DNA from 4 places in the Paenibacillus sp. FSL R5-0473 genome. Region 3 is predicted to be linked to each of the others. Evidence: riboswitches for the same ligand, from Rfam matches in the RefSeq annotation. Region 3 holds a riboswitch; each other region holds the start of a gene.
What was found. A riboswitch is a leader RNA that binds a small molecule or an ion and turns the genes downstream of it on or off. The one in region 3 is predicted to bind cyclic di-AMP.

Region 1 (4,190 bases), 1.5 Mb from region 3:
TTTCATGGACATCGAGGTTGGCTGTGCCAGTCCATCCGCAGCCGAGGCGCTGACGGTCTTCCATTCATTCTCCAGATCTGTGGCCAGGCGGACCATCAGATCCTTGGTTGTATCGTTGTTCAGGGGAATGACTTTGGAGGCTTCGGTTATGCAGGCATTCATGGCTGAATGCAGGTAACCAAGGACCGCCTCCTCGACCGGGATGTCGAGGTGGTGGTTAATCCAGGCGTGAACAGTGGAGAGGCAGCCAACCGAATCATATTTGGCAAAGATCTGTTCGAGCTGGCTGAATTCAATCCAGGGGTGCAGAGCGCGTGCGAGTCTGATCAATCGTTTACCCATGGCGGCAGCTTGTTCTCTGAGATCTCCAGGGGTTCGCTGAACATGGACGAGCTTGTCGATCAGAGCTATCCGCCATGTATCCTTGTGATCTGTTGCGGTATAGATGCCTTTGATAGCCATACCTTCAAGACGAACGATGCTCGGATGCAACTGACAACGCATGAATGATTCGAGATCTTCAGCATTACGAATGGTACCCTCCCTGATATGGATATCCATGCCGAAGGAATGGGTGAACCCTCCAACCTGAATAGAGGAATCAAGCAGTTTGACATAATCGAGCAGCTTATTCCCACGGTTCACAATCATTCGCCTCCTGTGTTCGTTAAATGTCACTTAAAGTGACATTTATATTCCTTTTTGTTTGCTTTATGTTTAAAAATCCGAATTATATGATAGTTATCATCCCATAAATATCCGCTTTTTGTCAATAGTATCCGTGAAATTTAATGGATTAAATATGGAATTTAATATTTGTGTTATTTTATATAACTTATTGTGTTATTTATTTTACGAAGTGCAGGGAGGACTATATATAAGGAAGGACTATATATAAATGAACCAACAAGATCGGCTCTTACCTAAAGAGAGGGGATCAAATCTAATAATATGCAGTTCATGGGTAATGATGACGAGATTATGCGATTTTTGATGAAAATGCCTAGCTGAAAAAGAAGTATTAAAAAATACTTTACTTTTAGTTCTGAACCCGGTATAATCAATTCTGTTGCCGATTATTTACGACATGCGGTCGTGGTGGAATGGCAGACACGCTATCTTGAGGGGGTAGTGGGCGTATGCCCGTGGAGGTTCGAGTCCTCTCGACCGCATCATATGAACGATTAAAAAGAAGCTTTCCATTAATGGGAAGCTTCTTTTTTTGTCTTTTTCGAACAGTATGACATCTGGGTTGAAAAAAGGCCATCCATTACCGGAGGAATGTTGCTCTACCTACCGGCTACGGGTGGCCTGTGTATTATTTTTGCAGCAAATTCTTGATATCTTCTTCAATCTTGTCCGGTGTTGTTTTGGGAGCATAACGTTTAATGACCTGTCCGTTCTGATCCACGAGGAATTTGGTGAAATTCCATTTGATTGCTTTGGAGCCAAGCAGGCCAGGAGCTTCTGTGCTCAGGTGTTGGAAAAGAGGGTGAGCGCTTGAGCCGTTCACATCAATTTTCTCAAACATGGGAAAGCTCACGCCATAATTCATCTGACAGAACTCGGCAATATCGTCGGAAGATCCTTTTTCCTGTGCAAACTGGTTGCTTGGGAAACCAAGCACTTCAAATGGAGCATCTTGAAACTTGTCTTGCAATTCTTGCAGACCTTTGAATTGAGGGGTAAGGCCGCATGAGCTTGCCGTATTCACAATCAGGAGCACTTTGTCACGGTAGTCGGACATTTCAACTTCTTGACCGCGAAGGGTATTCACTTTGTAATCGTAGACTGTCATCTAAATCGCCTCCATTTATTTACTCTTATATCTTCTATTATATTGGTTGCAATTAAATATTGCAAAACTAATATGGTGTTAAAAGAATCAAAACAGGCAAGTTGTGCTGAATACGTGAATGAATTGCGAAGTGATTTACGCCAGAGTGAGAATTAGATAGCCTTGAAGAGATAGATAGAGTATAACTTTGTTGTAAGCGTTATTATGGATAGGAATTGGCAAAAATCTGCCGATTTGATGATCTGGGCGGACTTTACACCGACATGGCACGGGTGTATGATTCATAACGTAATTTCAATTTAAACTAAAATGTACTTGAAAAACGAAACAAACGATAATATCGCTCGATCTTATCCTTAAGATATACGAACGATGTTTTAATCGCTGAGTTTCCATTCATTGATGAGTGGAAAACGGGGGAACCAACGGAATGCGCTGTCCAGGACAGTGGGCATTCATGGGGTGAATTTTCCGGTGACAGCCGGAAATAGGGCGACTCTCGCGCCCGAATCCGTCAGCTAACCTCGTAAGCGTTAAAGGGAGAGGCAACAAGCCGTACGCTGGTTCATGGTGTTTTCGCCATGGGTTATTTAAGAAGCGTTCGGGAGGCCTTGGTCCCCCACGCTTCTTTTTTTGTTGTCTTTTCACGCCAAGGGAGGAACGAATGATGGATACTGAGATGGTCTTAGTGACTGCTCCAAATGAAGCAGGACGCAAATTTATCAAATTGCTGATGTACAAAAAAATGCCGTTTGCCGTTCTAACCAACAGTGCAGGGGAAGAGCGCAGACTCCGTAGAATCGGAGTAGAACATGTTATTCGCATGAATACGGCTGCAGCTCAAAAATGGTTTTTGCCGCAGGGCAGCGTAGGCAACGTGTTTATTTTCGAGAACAGCCTGAATCTGACCTGTCGTTATTTACAGATCTGCCGTTCATGGACATCGAAATCCCTGTGCGTCATTACGGAGCAGAGTCATCCTAAGGGCATCTATCGGGGCATGGGCGCAGACCGGATTGTATATTCGCTCAATGGGGAAGTTGGCTTTCTCCTCAATGGTTAATGCCATAGCTTCTGATTGCTCAGGTGTAAGGTGCCTGTTATAATTGAATGTATCGATAAACGGAAGTTTGAGGAGACTCATGCAGGATGGTGAGTCTTCTTTTTTATGCTTACAAGGAGGAATTGGAGTGCCGGATGTAGGTGGATTGAAATGGTTGTTTTTTGATGTTGGAGATACGCTGGTGGATGAATGGGAGCCGGTTGATGATATTATCGGACAGTTTGTCCGTGAAGCTTGTGCTTTGGGGTATCCGGTGACAATTGAGGCGGTACGCGAACTGTTCGCGAGCTGTTACCGAAAATATGAGCAATGGCCTATGAGAGTGGCGATTCGCACATTCGTTGAAGACGAGGGGCATCAGAAACAGATTCAGGACAAGCTGAAGTTTCAAAAAGATCTTGAACGTCCTTTTCCTTCAGCAGATTCCGTTCTTCAGCAGTTGTCACGGCATTATCACATTGGCATTATTGCCAATCAGAGTCCTGGAACGGAAGAGAGACTGGAGAGCTACGGCTTGCGGAAGTATGTTGATGTTCTGGCATGTTCGGCTGAAGAAGGAGTGTCCAAGCCAGACCCTGAGTTATACGCTGTGGCCTTGAAGCAGGCCGGTTGTGAACCGGAGGAAGCCGTCATGATCGGCGATCGGATCGATAACGACATTATACCTGCTCGGAAGCTGGGCATGCGTACGATTCGAATTATGCAGGGTTACGGAAGATTCCAGCCAGAACTATCGGATGACAAACGTGCGGATTGGACCGTTGATTCATTGGATCAACTCTTGCCGTTATTGATACCAAATCAGGATTAGATGCAGATGGTTGTTTATTGGATTGCAACAATAAAGGCTGATCAACTGGGTATAAAATACCGGAGTTGATCAGCCTTTTTAGTATTTAGCCAATTAAAATGAGATTAGAACAACCGGATCGTCTGAATGATCAGATATACATTCAGCACAACGATAATTGCGGCAATGACCCATGAGATGATTTTAAGCCACAATTTGTTGGCGAATGCACCCATGCTTTTTTTATCACTTGTGAACATCACCAGGGGAATTACAGCAAAGGGCAATTGAAGCGACAGCACGACCTGGCTCAAAATGAGCAGTTCTTCTGTGCCATGTTCTCCTGCAATGGCTGTCACAATTACCGCCGGGATGATGGCGATCAGACGTGTGACCAGTCTGCGCAGCCAAGCCGGAATTCGAATGTTCAGGAAACCTTCCATAACGATCTGTCCAGCGAGTGTACCTGTAAGGGTAGAGTTCTGACCTGATGCTAACAGCGCCACACCGAACAGAATACTTGCAACCGTAGTACCCAA
Region 2 (4,190 bases), 2.2 Mb from region 3:
CCGGCTCCGACAACCGTTCCGATGTATGTAAATGCGATCTGCAGCACCCGAAATGCCTGTTTCATGTGTTTCCCCTCTCAGGCCCCTGTATAGTTTGGACATGCGGGTACCATGGTACAAGGTATGCTTGACCCACGAAAGTCATGACAATCGATAATGAGCTTTGGCTTGAATTACGTCTCAAGGACAGCGCCCAGGCAATTTCGCTTGAACTTATAGATAGATATATGATACTTTTACCTCATAGGATAGGCTTGGGAGGTCAAATCATGGAATTATTGAAACAACGAATATTACAAGAAGGTGTGGTTATCTCGGATCAAGTATTAAAGCTGGATGGTCTGTTGAACCACCAGATTGATCCTGCATTAACGATGGAGATGGGACGTGAGTTTGCTGCCCGTTTTCGTGAAAGTGGAGTAACTCGGGTAATCACGGTAGAATCCTCAGGGATTCCGGTTGCTTTTGCAGCAGCCTATGAACTTGGGGTGCCCCTTGTATTCGCCCGTCGTAAAAAAACACTTCTGGCTGATCCTGATGCTTACTGTGAACGTGTACCGTCCTTTACCAAAGGAATTGTAACTGACATTATGGTATCCCGCGAGTTCATTCATGAGAATGACCGCATTTTGTTCATTGATGATATCATTGCCAATGGAGATGCCGCTCGTGGCGTCATCAAAATTATCGAGCGTTCCGGTGCGGAACTCGTCGGATTCGGCGTTGTGGTCGAGAAAAGTTTTCAGGCGGGGGCACGCACGATTCGTGAACAGGGTATTCCGGTGGAAGCCTTGGTACGCATTCGTTCCCTGAACGATGGAACAGTACAATTTGACGATAACGAAATGTGACATTTTAAAGGAATAGGGCCTATTTTTTGAACTATGCCTTTGCATGACCGCCGATTTCATTTATAATGGGGTTATGTTAGGGAGAGGAGGCAACACCATGGGGAACCAACCGGCAACAGAACAATTTTTTAATGATAAGCTGGCGGAATCGAAAGTTCATTTTGAACGTGCCCTGGATTGTAAACATACGGAATTCGATGACCTTTATCCCTATATGATTGAACATCCTCAATTTTTCTGGTACAAACGCTATGTTGCCTGGTCAGAATTACTGACGATTGTAGGCTTGTGCGAAGAGTTGTCCTTCTCTTGGAAAGAACAATTTACACCGCATCAAGTGGAGTACCTTGAAGAACGTGTGATGTCCGCCAAAGTGCTTGATTTTTGGTTCGAGAAGAACGACAGCAAAGAGCACGCGCAGCGGTAACTTTCAGTCGGGACATAATTTCGAATGACATGACAGTCCAATACAGTCACGTGAGACCTAAATGACTTTTCATTTAGGTCTCTTTTTGTAAATAAATTTGAAATATAGGAGCCATGAAGATGATTAGTGATACAGAATTGGACGCCCTGCGTCTGTCAGGTGAGAAAGTTAGAGTAGTACGGGACGAGCTGGAATCGAACGATGTGAAAGGGATTGTGGTTGCCTGGGATGGCGAGCAGGTACTTATCCGTCGTCAGAATCGACGTGTCGTTAAGCTGGACCGAGGTTACAGCTATCAGCTGTTCAGCGAGCCGCGCCAGAGTCCACTTAGTGAGTAACAGCTTATAATTATGGCAGAGCCATGCGCGTTAAATGTTTGGAATTACCATGATTTCTTGGCATAAATGGCTCACTCGGGAGAGAAGATAGGTACAGTGAGGAAGATCTGTAACTATAGCCGAGAGGGTGTGCTACAAGCCATGACATTGATGAATGATAAAGTTCATGCCTACAAGGATCAGATTGGAGCATTAAGCGATGTGCTGCCAGGTGTGGTGAAGTCGTATCATGAGTTTACCGGAGAATGTTTCCAATCTGGCGTGATTGATGCGAAGACAAAACAGCTAATTGCGCTTGGCATTGGATTATTCGCAAACAATGAGGTATGTACCTTCTACCATGTAGAAGAAGCCCGGGCCAAGGGAGCAACAGATCAGGAGATTATGGAGACCGTTGCGGTGGCCGGAGCTGTTGGAGGAGGACATGCCCTGTCTCAGGGTGCGATGCGAGTGCAGAAGGCGCTGCATTAGTAAGCAATGCAACATACATTTTTAAGTGCAAAAAAGGCATCCGGTTAATAACCGATGCCTTTTTGTATGTGAATCACATTTTACCTAACATTTTATCATACATAAACTGTCCAGTTACCCGACGTGCTGTTACATAACGATCATTGAAGTATGGATTCGATAACTTCGTGATGCTTACACCTTTACTGCTGGAGGCATGAGCGAATTGTCCGCCGCCGATATATACACCTGTATGTGAAATGCCTTTGCCTGTTGTATTAAAGAACACCAGATCACCTGTCCGAACATTGCTCTTGGATACGGGAGTACCTGCTTTGGCTTGCTGCTGCGAAGTACGTGGTAATTCAATGCTGTATTTGTTGAAAAGATATCTCATAAAACCAGAACAGTCGAAGCCGGCTACAGTTGTGCCACCCCATTTGTAAGGAATACCTGTCATGTTGTTCACTACGGAGTTGATACTGCTTGCCTCTGTGCTTGTTGCCCCGGATGTAAATAATACAGCTGCTCCAAAAATGGAGATAATCAGTTTTTTCAAAATCAATGTTCTCCCTTCGATGCCTACGGAGTTAGCTAAGGGTTCGGTAGAAGGTTCCCTATATTTCCTATGTATAAGAATAATTCACCCAAATTGGTTCCCCCGTTTTCAAACATGAAACTCGGCAATGAATAATTAAGTTTTTGTAACTATTTGAAACTATATTGCATAAATGCGTAATTGTCAAACCCATTTAAACCCTTTCTTAATACCTCAATGTTAGCGGAATTAAGGTTTTTATATGAAAAAAGGGATCGAGTTTGGGTATCATTCATGACAAAAACGTCATTATTGATTCGTGTAAGACGAATTTTGATAAATAGATAGGTTTGTCATGAGTTAAAAGAACTATTCCGTTATGTAGAATTAGAGAGATTATATTCATTAAGTTGCATATATTGACAAAAATCGATTTTTTGCATATTATCTGATTATCCAATCCACATATTGGATTAAAATTGATTTTATTATGCGATAAATACAAATAAAGGAGGTTTAGAGACGCGTATCATAGGTAAAGTAGAAGTGGAAGATTTATAAAAACGAACATAGGAGAGTGTTACATTTGAAAGCGAAGAAAATAATTACTTTTGTCCTGGCATGTACGATGGTGTTCTCAGCAGTTGGAATGGCAGTTCTCCCTGTAGGGACGGTATCTGCTGCAGATGCGTCGGGTACTACAGCGAGTATTTCTGATATTTTGAAGAACCAGCTGCCGGATGGAGGTTGGAGAAAAGATTATAAACAGACAAGTGGAGAGTGGGCAAAGTCCACGATAGACAACAAGGCTACATACTCAGAAATTAGAAGATTGGCGAAGGAATTTAAAAAGACGAATGATCCGCGTTACTCCACAGCTGCAATCAAAGGAATTAACTTTTTGATCAACATGCAGTATTCAAACGGCGGGTGGCCACAAGTTTACCAAAGCTCCGGATACCACAAGCACATCACTTACAATGATGATGCCATGATTAATGTAATGATCATGCTGGATGAAGTAGCGGCACGCAAAGGTGATTTCTCATTTATCGACAGTACACTTGCTAACCGCAGTAAAAATTCAGTTGCCAAAGGTGTGGAGGCGATTCTGAATACACAGGTCGTTTCAGGTGGTAAGCTGACAGCATGGGGACAACAACATGATTCCAGCTCTCTTAAACCAGCGAGCGCAAGAATCTACGAAGTGCCATCGCTGACAGCTGGAGAGAGTGTAACGATTGTTAAATTTCTGAAAACCAGACCTGCTAACGCTAAAATTACCGCATCCATTAAAGGAGCGGAGGCTTGGTTTAACAAAGTGAAAATTACGGGTTACAAGTATGAAAGAGCTAATGGAGATAGTAAAATTATCGCTGATTCCAAAGCTGCACCAATTTGGGCACGCTTCTATGAGATCGGAACGGATAAACCAATCTTTATTGGTCGTGACGGGGTAGTTAAATACAAATTAAGTGATATTGATAAAGAAAGAAGAGGCGGTTATGCATGGTATGGCAACTGGCCTTCCAAGCTGTAATTTGTAGTATGCTTCCGTATTAATGAACCAAACTATTAGCAACAGT
Region 3 (4,190 bases):
TGACAGCCACATGGCGATATTTGCAATCTCTTCGTCCTGCAGTTTGCCCTTGAAGGAAGGCATGCCACCTTTACCTTTGACAATCGTAGAATAGATCTTCTCCAGATCATCCTGGCTGCCGATGTTTGCCAGAGCAGGTCCTACGCCACCTTGAAGCTGATCCCCGTGACAGGAAATACAATTGGCTTTGACCAGTGCTTCAGCTTGTCCGGCATCCAATGTTACTTCCGGCATGGTTGGCTTGGCTTCTTCGGCCACTTCTTCTTTCCCTGGAAGCGTAAACATTAAAACAATAGCTAAAGCGCATGCTGCAAAAAATACTCCGCTCATGATCCATTTGTGCATCCCTTATGTCCCCTCCAGAATGAAAGATCATCTAACCTGAAACTATCCATATCATTATAACGGAACCTGTACTGACATCATAGCATTTTGTGGGAATTTTTTGAACTAATCACATAACAAGGGGCAAATTTGGTTGTTTTGCAATGGATTCTAACCGCGAGGCCCTTCATAAACCATACAGTGAAAGGGCTTCAAGCCGCTTGGGGTCTGTCGTTCGTATGTATCCTGGGTGATAAATCCACTCTTCAGATAGACTTGAATGGCACGAGCATTCCAAGTGAGTACTTCCAGATCAATCTCATTCGTGGGATTTCGGCGAATAGCTTCCTGTACAATGGCAGAGACAAAAGCTGTCCCTTGACCCTGACCACACAGCTCTGGATGCATGCCAAGGCCAATCCGGGTTACCCCTTGAAGTGGGAAGTATTGAGCAAACCCACATATACGATCGTTCTGATCCAGGACGATTGCATATTGCTCCTGCCGCAGCTGTGCATCTCCGAATTCCACTTCCAGAGCCTTCATCTGCTCCCAGGGGAGCCAGCTGTAGATATTGTAAGGCGGATCATACTGCCAACTGCAGATAAGCTCCGCATGTTCTTCTCGCATGGGTACAACGTGAAACGTCACAGGGGTTTCCTTCATACACCTGCATGCTCCTTTCCTTGAAACAGAACTCTTTGTCCACTCTACAAAAGAGATGTTCATTTAGCAAGTCTTCCTTCCAAGAAAAAAAATGAAACAAAAGTTCCGGTAATTTCGTTTATATTATAACGGGATGGGTAAAAACATCATAAGGGCACGGACGAACGAACGCAAAATGAACCTGTTGATGTCGCAGGATATGCCCCGAGTATAACTTGCAACATGAATAAGGATTGAAGCACAAAAAAACCGCCGGATACATTCCTGCGGAGAATGTACCGGGCGGTTCTGTTATGCTTCTTGCTTCGTTCCAGTATGGTTAATGGTTACAGCATCATGTTGCTCAGCTTGTCCCTAGTCAAGGGCCAGTGATTCATATGCGTCCGTGCTCATAATCCGTTTCGCGCCAACATAACGATTGGCCCAATAGTTTTCACTCAATGCACTGATCGTAACGCCTTTGGAAGAAGAGGAGTGTGCGAACTTTCCATCCCCTACAAAGATTCCTACATGGGATACGCCTTTACCTGTTGTATTAAAGAACACCAGATCGCCAGCTCTCATTTCCATGCGGGATACGGAATCGCCCATGTCGAATTGGGAACTGGATTGGCGTGCCAAATCAATACCCAACTTGTCGAATACATACCGTGTAAATCCGGAGCAGTCAAAGCCGTTGAGCGTTGTTCCTCCACTTTGATATGTAGTTCCCATTGCTGAATCAATTACTTTGTCCATCTTTGAATCTGCGAATGCGCTACCTGCACCAAGCGATAAAGCGAATGTGATGCTAAGTACAGCTGCGGTTAATTTCTTCTTGAACAAGAGATATTCCCCTTCCAATGCCTGCGAGGTTAGCTTAAGGATTCGGTTGAAGGTCCCCTATGATCCCTCTGTAGCAAGATCAATTCACCCATAACTGGTTCCCCCGCTTCCCAGGTGCCAGGAATTTGGCTATGCTAGTTATGCACCTGCGAAATCAAGAAATGACGATTTAATTTTAAGTAGTTACAAATATGAATGTAAAGATTACAAAGTTGTTACTAAAAACTCACTGCGATTATTGTAACAGAGGAGTACGGCTTTGGCAACGTTTAGCAACAAAATTAGCAAAAAAAACCTCGACCTTTGACGGGGAAAGGTTGAGGTTTGCCTATTTATAAGTACATATTAGGCCATGAGTTTAACATGTGATGGTAACAATTTTTAAACTATCTGCTCTCACCTTTGGATATTTTGGACTGCCATAATCGGAAATGGCTGCATATTTTCCACAGACTCAATAGACATCTGGCAAGTGGATACGTCTGTTGTAGTATAAGTCCGGTCAGTCCTGTTAATAACCATGAGGCTGTAGTGAATGCCCCAAAGACGAGCAGGTGTACTCCGCCCAGCAGTAATGCAATGCCGATTACAGCGATGAGATGACGCAGTGCAATCCAGAGGGCTTTGAGGGTACCGTGAGCCCCGCCTTCTCCTTCTGGTGCCGAAACACCGAACTGCATGTAGAGTATGACATGGTGGATGATCCAACCATATACAACCCAGGCAGCAACATAAGGTATACCAGGCAACAGTAATTGAAGGGAATGAAATCCGTCCATGAGAATCGAGTAGAGCTTCGGTATGAGCCAGTAGGCGGGCAGAAGTATCAATAATGTACGTATGGTGTGGAGCAGCAGCATCGGTTTCCACAGATTTTTGATTCCGCGGACAAAGGGGATACGCTCTTCTGTAGAATTAAAGTGCTGAAGTGAGTAGAGCAGTCCTGCCTGAATGAGGGGGCTGATCAACATGCGAACTAGCAGCATGCCCCCTAGAATCCATAGATAACGATGAACCTCCGGATGGGTAGACAGGTTAAGTTGACTTTCCATTTTGAACAAAAGTGTACTCAGCTCACCGGCATCAGCATCTGGATAGCGAAGGAGTAGTGGGATGACCGCCGATTGTACCATTCGATAGAAGAAATATCCCCAAATGAGTTGATAAAGAAATAAGAGTGCGGCAATGAACATATGCTGACGGACGAGAAACCAGCCTTCACGTATTTTCGCTTTCACCGTTTCCACCTCACCATGACAGACCTCCAAATATGGCTTCTATTAGTTTGGTTACACTCATGCTCCAGCGGGACTTCGCCCGCTCATCCAGTCCGGATTTCAGGAAATTGTTCATATGGCGGTTCTCCAGCACGATCGAGTACAGGGGATCGGTCATGGCCCAGGATACGGGGGATGTGTGAGTTAATTTATACGTGATGCGATCTTCTTTGCCATTCCATTGCTTGGTGAGGATATGTCCGTCTTCAAAAGCAATACGAACAGGAACGGCGCTGTAATCACTGCCTTTTTTTGCAATTGTCACGGATGACTCGTACAATGTTTGACCGTCTTTCTGTACGGGCGTAACACGAATCTTCTCTACAGCAAAGTCAGCCATCCCGTTACCATAGACATATTGGTCAAAATAATCAGACCAGGAAGTGCGGGTCACTTGTTCCACAATTTTCTGGAAATCAGCCGAAGTGGGATGTTTGAAACGGTACTTCTTCACATAGGTAGAGAGAATACGTTCCATCTTTTTTGCGCCGACTTGATGTTCGATACCAAGCAATACAAGTTTGCCACGTGTATAGACATTGGCTGCATACTCATTCTGTGAATCGAACTTCCAGGATTCTTGTGTTAAGGATGAAGGAGACGTAATCAGTCCCGATTGTACCGGCAGATTCGGAATCAATCCGTATTCCTGCTCCATCAGTTTGTCTTCTGCATAAGAGGTGAATCCCTCATCCAGCCAGGCTTCCTCGAATTCGTTGCTGGCAACCATGCCGTAGAAGTACTGGTGTCCAATCTCGTGGACTACGGTACGTTCCAGGTCATAACCCGGAGTAGTATCATCGGCTCCAAAGGCCGTAACTAGCGTAGGGTATTCCATACCTCCAGCGCCGTTCCCCGCTTTGGGTGGAACTACGATGGATAAGGTAGCGTAAGGATATGGGCCAAACCATTTGCTATAATTGGCTAGAGCGGCCTTCGCGGCGTAGAAGTAACGTTCTTTCAGATCCTGATGAGCAGGGTCCAGATATAACTTGATTCGTACACCAGGCACATTGGGTGCAGAGAAGGGTTCCTCGGCGTAGACAAAATCCGGTGAAGCTGCCCATGCGAAGTCATGCACATCATCGGCGTAAAATT
Region 4 (4,190 bases), 3.8 Mb from region 3:
ACCATATGAATTCCATAAAGTGATTAATGGCAAAGATGAAATCGTTGGCTTCGATATAGAGATCGCCAAAGAGATTGCCAAAGATCTTGGCGCTGAGCTTGTGATTGAGGATATGGGCTTCGACGGTCTCCTGCCTTCATTGCAGAGCGGGCGTGTTGATCTGGTGATTTCAGGTATGACGCCGACGGATGAGCGGAAGAAAAGTATCGATTTTTCCGACACCTATTATAAATCAAAACAAGTGATTATGGTTCGAAATGTGGATAAAGACAAATATCCAACTATGGCAGAACTTGAAAATGCGAAGATTGGCGTTCAGAAAGGCTCCATTCAGGAAACGATCGGACAGAGTATTCCAGGAGCGAAGCTTACTGCGCTGGATAAAATCTCGGATATCGTGCTTCAACTGCAAACAAAACGCATTGATGCGGCAATCGTTGAAGATACCGTTGCTGCAGGTTATCTGGACGATATCATTGGACTTGCTGCTGCTGTTCCGGACGAAGAACAAGCAGAAGCGGCAATCGGGATTCGTAAAGGTAATACCGAGCTGCTAGCTGCAGTAAATGGAACACTGGAGCGACTGAAAAGCGAAGATAAAATCAATCAGATGGTGACGGACGCCAGCCTCTTGATGGCGGATAAAGCGAACAAATCACAAAATATTTTCCAAGTATTCTGGGAGTACAAAAGTTTCTATGCTACAGGTGTAGGATACACACTTCTGTTGTCTGCACTTGGGGTTATCTTCGGGGTAATTATTGGATTGATCATCTGTTTGTTCCGTTTGCATGACGCTGCAATCTTGCGCTGGATCGGTACGGCATACGTTGAAGTGATCCGTGGCACACCGATGCTGGTACAATTGATGATTATTTACTATGGTTTTTCTCTGAGCTTTGGCATTAACTTCACTGCACTTCAGGCAGGTATCATTACGCTTTCAATCAATAGTGGTGCCTATCTGGCGGAGATTTTCCGTGCAGGTATCCAAGGTGTGGATCGTGGTCAGTTGGAGGCAGCGCGTTCATTAGGTATGGGAAGAGGCGCCGCGATGCGTTATATCATATTGCCACAAGCCTTCAAAGCTGTATTACCAGCGATCGGTAATGAATTCATAACCATCATCAAAGAATCCTCCATTATCTCCGTTATCGGTATGGTGGACATTATGTATCAGGCAAGTGTAGTCAAAAACATTACGTACCAAGGCTTGAGTCCATTTTTGATTGCAGCAGCCATCTACTTTGTAATGACGTTCATTTTGTCCAAGCTGCTGGGACGACTGGAAAGGAAGTTGAGTGCAAGTGATAGACGTTAGACAATTACACAAATCTTATGGTAATAACGATGTGCTTAAGGGCATTAACGTGACGATTGGCAAAGGTGAGGTTGTTGTAGTCATCGGCCCTTCCGGTTCAGGTAAAAGTACTTTCTTACGTTGTCTGAACCTGTTGGAACAGCCTACCTCAGGAGAGATTGATTTTGAAGGCGTGTCAATCACGGACCCCAAGCATAACATTAACGCAACTCGTGAGAAAATGGGCATGGTGTTCCAGCACTTCAACCTGTTCCCACACAAAACGGTAGAGCAAAACATCACGATTGCTCCAATTAAAGTGAAGAAACAATCCACTCAGGAAGCGGAGAAAATTGCTGCTGATCTGCTTAACACCGTGGGCTTGTACGATAAAAAAGATACATTCCCGAATCAGCTGTCTGGTGGACAGAAGCAGCGGATCGCCATTGCTAGAGCATTGGCCATGCAGCCGCATGTGATGCTGTTTGACGAGCCTACGTCGGCACTGGATCCTGAGATGGTCGGCGAAGTGCTGGATGTCATGAAACGTCTTGCAGAAGGCGGAATGACGATGGTCATCGTAACCCATGAGATGGGTTTCGCACGTGAAGTGGGAGACCGCATCTTGTTCATGGATGGCGGGGTTATTGTGGAAGAGGGAACACCTGATGAGGTGTTTGGAGCACCCAAAAATTCACGTACACGTGATTTTCTTGCGAAAGTACTCTAAACGATGTGATCAAATAGCGTTACTGACTTCGAGTCGGTAACGCTATTTTTTATGGATAATAATGACGTATGGATTCGGAAAAGTAACTATTCTGTTACCAAATGTAAAGGAATCGGGTCAACCAAACTTTCTGAATTAACCAGTATTCTTACAAATGCTTACATGCTAAAAACCATTTGGTAAGAATTACTACAAGTTCAGGTTACAAAATTGTGATATATTGAACTCTGCCGAAACTTCCGGACAGGGAGTGCGGGGGATGTAACGATGCAGATTGTGCAGGGGGAAGATCTACAGCACACTGCTTGGGGTGAATTAGGGGTACATAACGTTTCAAATGTAATGAAGAACCTATAGGGTGGGCTCCTCATCCGAATCCGACAACTAACTTCGCAGGCACAATGAGGGAGGAAGACCATGATTAACAAGAAACGTATAGCCAAAACAGCAGTAGCATTATTGACAACAGCAATGCTCATTCAAGCCGTTCCGGCTCACGCCGATTCAGTTCATGTGGCCAAAGAAGGGGATACCTTCTACACCTTATCAAAACAATATGGAGTAGCAATGAACACGTTGGTTAAAGCAAACAACGACATTTCACCTTACAACATTTATGGTGGTTTGAAAATTACGATTCCCGGTAAGGCAAACAATGTAGCAGCTGCTGCGGCAACGGAGAGCAAGACCCAAGCGAAGACTGTTACTACAGCGAGCTTGGACGTTAACGCAGATAACAAAGTGGTTCAAGCCTGGGGTAAAACATTCGATTACAGCAAAGCCGTTAACGTGAAAGCAACGGCATACTCTGCAGATCCGTCTGAAAATGGAGGCTGGGGTGCAGTCGATTATTTCGGAAATGACCTTGAACTGGGCACGATTGCAGTTGATCCAAGTGTAATTCCACTTGGAACCAAAGTACTGGTAACTGGTCACAGCCATCCAGGATTGCCAAAACAGGCTTTTGTAGCCACAGCGCGGGATGTGGGCGGTGCAATCAAAGGTCACCGGATTGATATCTTTATACCGGGTAGCAAACAGTCTGTAAGCTCATTTGGATTTCAGGATATCGAGCTGTACATTCTGAAGTAGAGAGAAAATAACATTTTAAATGAATTCAAACAGGGTGTCTGCCAGTCGCTAATTCGCGATTGAACAGCACCCTTTTAATATTCTCATTTATTTCTATCACGGTCATCTTAATCTTTGGCCTTTGGCAATCCCAGCATTTCGTCCAAGGTGACCAGTTCATATCCCCGATTACGTAGTTCCTCAATAATTTCAGGCAAAGCCTCAATCGTGCCGTTCAGGTTTGACCCTACACCGCCTCCAGCATGTTGCAGAACGATGGAGCCGGGTTTTACGGCAGACAGGATATTATCTTTCACCTGTTCCTTTGAAAGGCCTTTCCAGTCCAGGGAGTCTACGTTCCAGTTCACAATGCTATAGTGTTGTTTGGCAGCCCATCTCAGCTGTTCTTCATTAATGTCTCCATAAGGTGGCCGAATCATCTTGGGCGTATAACCCGCCAAACGTTGAATAATATCCCCGGTATGTAAAATTTGTTTGCGAAAGGCATTCATCGACAGCTTACTGAATTCAGGATGATTGTAGCTGTGATTACCAACCATATGCCCTTCCTTAACAATGCGTTTCACTAGATCCGGATGTTTCTCAGCACGACTACCCACGATGAAGAATGTAGCTCTGACATTGTATTTCTTCAATACATCCAGCACTTGTGGAGTAAACCGTGGATCAGGTACATCATCAAAAGTCAGTGCAACCTTCTTGGTTGAAGGACCATTGGTTTTGAACGTATCGGCATATTTTTGACGTAACTGTCCCAATGTCAGTTGTTCTTCTTCTGCAGAATCCGAACCTGATACTGATTCACTTGATGGGCTTGAAACATCCCGCGATGAAACTGGAGCATGATATCCCCCTAGAAAAATAACGATAACCATCAGCATAATGAGGCGTACGCGCATAATAACGGCCTCCTTTTCCAAAATGACGTTCTCCTTGGTATGCCCGGGGGTTCCATAAAATATGCGCAGTGTGAGAAGTTTCATTGCGGATTTAGCTCATGACAGCCATAATTCCTCCATATATAAACATATAGAAAAGGGTAGGTGGATAGGATATGAGTACATATGA

Region 1: linked by a shared signal. The riboswitch ahead of MKY28_RS18865 (hypothetical protein) and the one ahead of MKY28_RS25590 (C40 family peptidase) in region 3 are both predicted to bind cyclic di-AMP.
Region 2: linked by a shared signal. The riboswitch ahead of MKY28_RS15550 (C40 family peptidase) and the one ahead of MKY28_RS25590 (C40 family peptidase) in region 3 are both predicted to bind cyclic di-AMP.
Region 4: linked by a shared signal. The riboswitch ahead of MKY28_RS08735 (3D domain-containing protein) and the one ahead of MKY28_RS25590 (C40 family peptidase) in region 3 are both predicted to bind cyclic di-AMP.

The regions. Positions count from the first base shown of each region.
Region 1 covers NZ_JBBORL010000001.1:4,282,260-4,286,449, reverse strand. Annotated here, with positions in the region: gene MKY28_RS18880 (urease accessory protein UreF) at 1-645, opposite strand, end outside; tRNA gene MKY28_RS18875 (tRNA-Leu) at 1,090-1,172, shown strand; gene MKY28_RS18870 (glutathione peroxidase) at 1,319-1,798, opposite strand; cyclic di-AMP (ydaO/yuaA leader) riboswitch at 2,171-2,346, shown strand; gene MKY28_RS18865 (hypothetical protein) at 2,466-2,861, shown strand; gene MKY28_RS18860 (HAD family hydrolase) at 2,989-3,672, shown strand; gene MKY28_RS18855 (Nramp family divalent metal transporter) at 3,777-4,190, opposite strand, start outside.
Region 2 covers NZ_JBBORL010000001.1:3,590,437-3,594,626, reverse strand. Annotated here, with positions in the region: gene MKY28_RS15575 (YkvI family membrane protein) at 1-65, opposite strand, end outside; gene MKY28_RS15570 (xanthine phosphoribosyltransferase) at 270-851, shown strand; gene MKY28_RS15565 (hypothetical protein) at 949-1,278, shown strand; gene MKY28_RS15560 (hypothetical protein) at 1,398-1,616, shown strand; gene MKY28_RS15555 (carboxymuconolactone decarboxylase family protein) at 1,758-2,087, shown strand; gene MKY28_RS15550 (C40 family peptidase) at 2,161-2,625, opposite strand; cyclic di-AMP (ydaO/yuaA leader) riboswitch at 2,631-2,762, opposite strand; gene pelA (pectate lyase) at 3,191-4,144, shown strand.
Region 3 covers NZ_JBBORL010000001.1:5,806,690-5,810,879, reverse strand. Annotated here, with positions in the region: gene MKY28_RS25600 (c-type cytochrome) at 1-345, opposite strand, end outside; gene MKY28_RS25595 (GNAT family N-acetyltransferase) at 496-990, opposite strand; gene MKY28_RS25590 (C40 family peptidase) at 1,345-1,815, opposite strand; cyclic di-AMP (ydaO/yuaA leader) riboswitch at 1,819-1,956, opposite strand; gene MKY28_RS25585 (hypothetical protein) at 2,202-3,053, opposite strand; gene MKY28_RS25580 (M1 family metallopeptidase) at 3,064-4,190, opposite strand, start outside.
Region 4 covers NZ_JBBORL010000001.1:1,989,942-1,994,131, forward strand. Annotated here, with positions in the region: gene MKY28_RS08725 (ABC transporter substrate-binding protein/permease) at 1-1,321, shown strand, start outside; gene MKY28_RS08730 (amino acid ABC transporter ATP-binding protein) at 1,308-2,030, shown strand; cyclic di-AMP (ydaO/yuaA leader) riboswitch at 2,249-2,445, shown strand; gene MKY28_RS08735 (3D domain-containing protein) at 2,448-3,122, shown strand; gene MKY28_RS08740 (polysaccharide deacetylase family protein) at 3,230-4,021, opposite strand; gene lpdD (prenylated flavin chaperone LpdD) at 4,177-4,190, shown strand, end outside.